Regions from separate parts of the Frigoribacterium sp. CFBP 13605 genome, predicted to be linked through region 2. Evidence: predicted binding sites of a transcription regulator. Region 2 holds the regulator's gene; the other holds the start of a gene.
What was found. Region 2 encodes LexA, which represses DNA repair genes until DNA is damaged. Its sites were predicted from a motif close to TCGAACANNTGTTCGA; they were not measured.
Positions count from the first base shown of each region.

Region 1: IFT36_RS06740 (DNA polymerase III subunit alpha) is a predicted target of LexA. The motif match lies at 1,794-1,809, and genes of this name have one in related genera.

Region 1 is NZ_JACYNS010000020.1:15,705-19,169, forward strand. Features, by position in the region: gene IFT36_RS06730 (glucose-6-phosphate dehydrogenase) at 1-202, opposite strand, end outside; gene IFT36_RS06735 (FUSC family protein) at 403-1,716, opposite strand; gene IFT36_RS06740 (DNA polymerase III subunit alpha) at 1,849-3,465, shown strand, end outside.
Region 2 is NZ_JACYNS010000009.1:33,931-37,395, reverse strand. Features, by position in the region: gene IFT36_RS04300 (histidinol-phosphate transaminase) at 1-758, opposite strand, end outside; gene IFT36_RS04295 (hypothetical protein) at 860-1,228, opposite strand; gene lexA (transcriptional repressor LexA) at 1,501-2,214, shown strand; gene hflX (GTPase HflX) at 2,311-3,465, opposite strand, start outside.

The DNA.
Region 1 (3,465 bases), on a different contig from region 2:
GGTCGCTGCCGGCGTCGCCGTTGAAGGCGGTCTTCACGACGTCGTCCCACTCTTCGGGGCTGCGCTCGCTGCGGCCGGTGCCGATGAGCTGGACGTCGACGCCGCGGTCGCTCTTGAGCAGGCTCGCGAGGCCGGGGAGCAGCAGACGCTCGGTGAGGTCTCCGCTGGCTCCGAGGATGATGAGGGTGGTGGTGTCTGTCACAGTGCAGCTTTCGTGGGAGGGCGACGATCGTGTCGTCGCTGGTCGATCAGGCGGCGGGGGTTCTCGGGGCCACGGGTGTCAACGCACAGGGGGGACGGACATTCCCGTCGACCGCCCCGGCCGCGGAGGGCACGGGTCGCGTCTCGGCGCCGGTGCCCGGTCAACCGTACTGCTCCCGGAGGGTGAGCGCCGTATCGGGGTCAGCGACCGTCGTCGGCCTCGCCGTCCTGCACGGTGTCGTGCGGTGCGGTGTCGCGGGGTGCGCTGTCGTCGTCGACCGGCCCCGTGCTGTCGGTGCCGCCCACCCGGCCGCCGGTGTCGTCGTCGTCGGCCGCGCGCCCCTCCTCGGCGGCGTCGTCCTCGGGGCGGGGCGCGGTGGTGTCGTCGGGGTCGAGCGCGGCGATGATGCGTCCGAGCGAGACGGCGATCGAGACGCCGCCGCTCGTGTCCGTGGTCGGGCGGTCCCGGTGGCGGTCGACGGCGTCCCAGAGGTCGGCGACGCGTCGCCGGGCGTCGGTGAACGCGTCGACGTCGTCGGCCCCGTGGCGTCGGATGACGGTGGCGACGCCGTGCACGGCGTGGGCGACGTCGGGCGCGAGGTCGTCGGGCATGCCGATCTGCCGGCCGATCCGGCGACCGAGGATGCCCGAGACCTCGGCGACGTCCTGCAGGTGGAACGAGACGCGCTCGTACGTGGCGAGATCCGCGTACTCCTGGCCGAGGTCGCGGCGGCGGAGCAACCACCGCGGGTTCATGCGACGGGACTCGTCCGCGTACGCGACGGTCTCGCGGACGCGGCGGAGGGTGCTCGGCAGGACGCCCACGCGACGCTCCCATTCGTCGTCCTCGAGGGGCCAGGGGGTCTCGAACACGCCGGCGACCTCGTCGGCCCGGTCGGCCAGCGAGTCCTTCACCCGGAGGAGGCGCTCCTCGGCGCGCGAGGCGTAGAGCGGCGGCACGAGCACCAGGTTGACGACGACGCCGACGACGACGCCGACGCCGATCTGCACGATGTAGCCCAGCGAGTAGGCCTCGGCGTTCGCGCCGCCGAGCAGCAGCACGAACAACCCGGCCGTGAGCACCCAGTCACGACCGGCGCCGAGCCAGCGGATGCCGGCCACGAGCACGCCGACCCCGACGACGAGCGCCACCGCCAACACGCCGGGCCGACCGTCCTGCAGCGAGAAGACCGCCGTGGCGAGGGCGATGCCGACGACCACGCCGACCAGCACCTGGAACCCCTGTCGCAGCGAGCTCTTGATGGTCGGGTACATCGCGATCACGGCGCCGAGCGGCGCGTAGTACGGGTAGTCGGCGGCGACGCCGGGCACCTGCGGCGCGATCCAGTAGGCGAGGGCCGCGGCGAGGGCCGTCTTCACGGCGAGCAGGAGGCGCGGTTGGGCCAGCAGGACGCGGGTCCAGTGGGTCGCGGTGCGGGCGTCGCGACGCAGGGCGGACCGTCGATCGGGCGAGGCGGGGCCTCGATCGGTCGGGGTGGGGCGTCGATCGGACATGCCCCGATGATGACAGGCCGTGGGACCCGAGGGACGGGCCACGGGGTGCGACGGCCGATCGGAGCGACGTACACTGGTCGAACACCTGTTCGAACGACCCGGCCGGGGGTTCAGCAGCCCGAGGTACCGACCATGAGCTTCACCCACCTGCGCGTCGCGTCGGCGTTCAGCGCCCACCACGGCACGGCGCACCCGAAGGCGCTCGTCGACGCCGCCGTCGCGGCGGGTGCCGACGCGGCGGCGATCACCGACCGGGACGGGCTGTACGGGGCGATCCGGCACGTCGGGGCCTGCCGGACGGCGGGCGTCGACCCGATCGTCGGGGTCGAGCTGGGCTGCCGGGACGACCGCGAGGGGTTCGTGGACGGTGGTGCCGTCGGAGGCGGGGCCGTCGGCGGGGTCGACCGCATCGTGGTGCTGGCGCACGGGGCGCGGGGCGGCGGGCCGGCGAAGGCGGGGTGGGCGGCGCTGTGCCGGCTGATCAGCGCGTCCCACGGTCGGGCCACCCGCCGCGCCAGCGGCAGTGCCAACAGCGTGGCGACCATCGCCCGGTCCCGGGTGAGGGGCTTCGTCCAGGGCGAGACCGAGCCGGCGGCGACCGTGCTGCTGGGGCCCGACTCCGACGTGGGCCGGCTGGTCCAGGCGGGGCGTCACAGCGAGGCCGCGGCGTCGCTCGCCGACTGGGCGGCGACGCTGCCGGGCGGCGTGGTGGTCGAGGTGGTCTGCCACCTGACCGAGCCGGGCGAGAGCCGCAGCATCCGGCACGCCGCCCGCATGCTCGAGTTGGCCGACCACGTCGGGGTGCCGGCCGTGCTCACGAACGCCGTGCGGTACCTCGATCCCGACGAGGCCGTCACGGCCGACGTGCTCGACTCGGCAGGGCACCTGGCCGCCCTCGGCTCGTTCCGGCCCCAACCGAACGCCCAGGCCTACCTCAAACGCCCCGCCGACATGCGCCGACTGGCCCGTCTGGTGAGCGACGCCTCGTCGTTGCCCCGCAGCGTCGGCGACGAGATGCTCGCAGCCACCGAACGCCTGGCCGACCGGTGCCGACTCGACCCCGTCGCCGACCTCGGCTGGGGCCGCCCGAAGGTGCCGGAGCTCAGTGCGATCGGCGTCGACGGCGACCCCGACCAGGCGCTGTTCCGGCAGGCCCAGGCCGGCGTCACCGAACGCTTCGGCGACGCCGACCGTGCCCTGCGCGACAAGGTCGAGGACCGCATGCGCTACGAACTCGGCATCATCACCGGGTTCGGCTTCGCCGGGTACTTCCTCACCGTGGCCGACGTCTCCGCACTGATGCGCGACCTGCGGGTGCGCAACGCGGCGCGGGGATCGGGGGCGGGCAGCCTCGTCACCTACCTGCTGCGCATCTCGAACGTCGACCCGATCGAGCACGACCTGCTGTTCGAACGGTTCCTCGGCAACAAGCGCGAGACCCTGCCCGACATCGACATCGACGTCGAGGCGGCGCGGCGGCACGAGGTCTACCGGGCGATCTTCGACCGGTACGGCAGCAACCGGGTCACGCTCATGTCGATGCAGTCCACCTACCGCGGACGCGGGGCGGTGCGCGACGCCGGTCTCGCGCTGGGCCTCGACGACGAGCAGATCGACCTCGTGGCCAAGAACGTCTGGCGGTCGAACGCCCGAGACCTGCGCACGGCGATGGCCGAGAAACCCGAGCTGCGCGAGATCGCCGAACTCGCCCGGAGCAACGACCAGATCGACCTGCTCGTCGACCTCAGC
Region 2 (3,465 bases):
TACGGGAGGCGCACCAGACGCAGCGCGTCGGCCACGGCCGGGTGCGCGGCCAGGTAGCCGACCCGGGCACCGGCGAAGGCGAACGCCTTGCTCATCGTGCGGGACACGACCAGACGTTCGCGGCCGGCCAGGAGGGTCAGTGCCGTCGGCTGGTCGGCCGGCATGAACTCGGCGTAGGCCTCGTCGACGAAGACGATGCCGTCCGTCGCGTCGTAGGCAGCCTCGATCGTGGCGAGATCGAGAGGGGTGCCCGTGGGGTTGTTCGGACCGCAGAAGAAGACGATGTCGGGACGGGTGCGCTCGATCTCGGAGACCGCGGTCTCGGGCGAGATGCGGAACCCCTCGTCACGACGACCCTCGATCCACCGGCTGCCGGTGCCCGTGGCGATGATCGAGTGCATCGAATACGTGGGGGGGAACCCCAGGACGGAGCGGCCCGGGCCTCCGAAGGCCTGGAGGAGCTGCTGGATGACCTCGTTGGAGCCGTTCGCCGCCCAGATGTTGTCGCGGGTCAGATCGTGCCCGAGGTAGGCCGCCAGCGAGTCGCGCAGCGTCGTGAACTCACGATCGGGGTACCTGTTGACGTCGAGGACCGCCCGGGCCACCGACTCGACGATGTCGCGTGCGACGTCCTCGGGGATGGGATGCGTGTTCTCGTTGACGTTGAGAGCGACCGGGACCTTTTTCTGGGGAGCACCGTAGGGCGTCAGCCCCCGGAGGTCGTCACGGATGGGCAGGTCGTCGAGACTGAAGGACACTCCACCATCGTACGGGCGGGCCGACGGTGTGTCGGGTCGGTCGCCACCGAACGAACACGATGACCGTGGACCGGACCACCCGCCTCGTCGGCGACGGCAGTTCAGCGAGCGTACTGAGCGGGGACGGCGAGGCTCTGCCCGGCGGAGACCTCGGCGCTCGGCAGGTTGTTGAGCGAGACGAGGTCGGCGATGACGTCGCGAGGATCGGCGTCGGGGTCGATCTCGGACGCGACCTGCCAGAGCGTCTCGCCGCCGTCGACGGTCACGTGCTGGAAGTCCGCGCGACCCGTCGTGTCGGACGCGACGGCGCCGCCACCGTTGAGGACGAGCGCACCCGCCACGACGACGAGCGGGACCGCGACGAGCGCGGCGACGACCGCGCGGCCCCGCCGGGTGATGCGCAGACGCGTGCGCACGACTCGGGTCGAGTCGACGGGGGACGCAACTGCTGATGCTGAGGTGACGCTCATGAGGTGGTCCTTTCACCGTGGAAGACAGGGGACGAGTTCGTGCCCGGCACTCGGCCGGGAATGCCGGGCACGAAGACGTGTTCCGAACATACATTCGATTGCCGAGGCTTTCAACCCCCGCGACGAGTATCACGGGACGGAATCGCTGTGGATCGGGAAGCGACAACGCGACACACTCGAACATGTGTTTTGTCGACACCGCCCGATCGGATACGGTTTCGATCGGTGGTAGGAGTCAAACAGGGACCACCGACATCGACGGCAGGAGACCCATGAGCGACCCGAAGCGCACCCCGCAGGCGGCCACCGACGCCCCCCGTCAGCTCGATCCGGGCGTCCTCCCCCGCAAGGAGTTGACGGCGAAGCAGGCGTCGATCCTCGCCGCGATCACCGAGAGCATCGGACACCGCGGGTATCCCCCGAGCATGCGCGAGATCGGCGACGCCGTCGGCCTCAAGTCCCTGTCGAGCGTCACGCACCAGCTGAACCAGCTCGAACTCGCCGGCAAGATCCGCCGTGACCCGAACCGACCCCGAGCCCTCGAGGTCCTCGTGGACGCGACGGCGCCGGCGGTCGCCCCGGCCACCGTCTTCACGACGAGTGACGACGGCGACACTGCTCACGTCCCCATGGTCGGACGGATCGCCGCCGGCATCCCCATCACGGCCGAGCAGCAAATCGAGGACGTGATGCCCCTGCCGCGTCAACTCGTCGGCAAGGGCGAACTGTTCATGTTGCGGGTGGTCGGCGACTCGATGATCGACGCGGCCATCTGCGACGGGGACTGGGTCGTCGTGCGGCAGCAGCAGGACGCCGAGAACGGCGACATCGTCGCGGCCATGCTCGACGACGAAGCGACCGTCAAGGTGTTCCGCCAGCGAGACGGCCACACCTGGCTGCTTCCCCGGAACAGCGCGTTCGAACCAATCGTCGGCGACCATGCGCAGATCGTCGGCAAGGTCGTCGCCGTGTTGCGCTCCGTCTGATCTCTTCTCGACGGTGGCGACCCGCCCCGCGAACGACGAAGCGCCGACCACCACAGGTGGTCGGCGCTTCGTCGTTCGAGGACGTGCGGCTCGGCGTCAGCGCCCCACGCCCACGGGAGCCACGTAGGGCGTGAGCCCGGCGACGTCACTCGGGTAGACACGCGCGTGGACGCGGGTGCCCTCTTCTTCGTAGTCCGTGCTGACGATGCGGCCCGAGTCGTGGAGGTGGGAGACGACGTCGCCGCGGTCGTACGGCACCAACAGGTCGAGCTCGATCTCGGGTTCGGGCAGGACGGCTGCGATGCGGGCCAGCAGCTCGTCGATGCCCTCACCCGTCCGTGCCGAGACGAAGACCGCCGTCGGCTCGAGCCCGAGCAGGACGAGACGCTGGTCGTCGTCGACGAGGTCGCTCTTGTTGTAGACGACGATCTCGGCGATGTCGCGACCGTCGACCTCGGCGATGACGTCTCGGACGGTGGCGAGCTGGGCGGCGGGGTCGGGGTGCGACCCGTCGACGACGTGCACGATGACGTCGGACGCCTCGACCTCCTCGAGCGTCGATCGGAATGCCTCGACCAGCTGGTGAGGGAGGTTCCGGACGAATCCGACGGTGTCGGCGTACGTGAAGGGACGACCGTCGGCCGTCACGCTCTTGCGGACCGTCGCGTCCAGGGTCGCGAACAGCGCGTTCTCGACGAGGACGCCCGCGCTCGTCAACCGGTTCAGGAGGCTGGACTTCCCGGCGTTCGTGTATCCGGCGATGGCGACGGTGGGCACCTCGTTGCGGTCACGGTTGGCCCGCTTGGCGTCGCGGGCAGGCTTCATCTCTTTGATCTGCTTGCGGAGCCGGGCCATGCGGGTGTGGATGCGGCGCCGGTCGAGCTCGATCTTGGTCTCACCGGGCCCGCGGCTGCCCATTCCGGCACCCGCGCCTCCGACTTGTCCACCGGCCTGGCGGGACATCGACTCGCCCCAACCGCGGAGACGGGGCAGGAGGTACTCGAGCTGGGCCAGTTCGACCTGCGCCTTGCCCTCCCGGCTCTTGGCGTGCTGGCTGAAGATGTCGAGGATGACCGCCGTGCGGTCGATCACCTTGACCTTGACCACGTCCTCGAGGGCGCGTCGCTGGCTGGGGGCCAGTTCGGTGTCGGCGATGACGGTGTCGGCGCCGAGGGCCGCGACCGTTCCCCGCAGTTCTTCGGCCTTGCCCTTGCCCAGGTAGGTGCTCGGGTCCGGGTTCGGCCGTCGCTG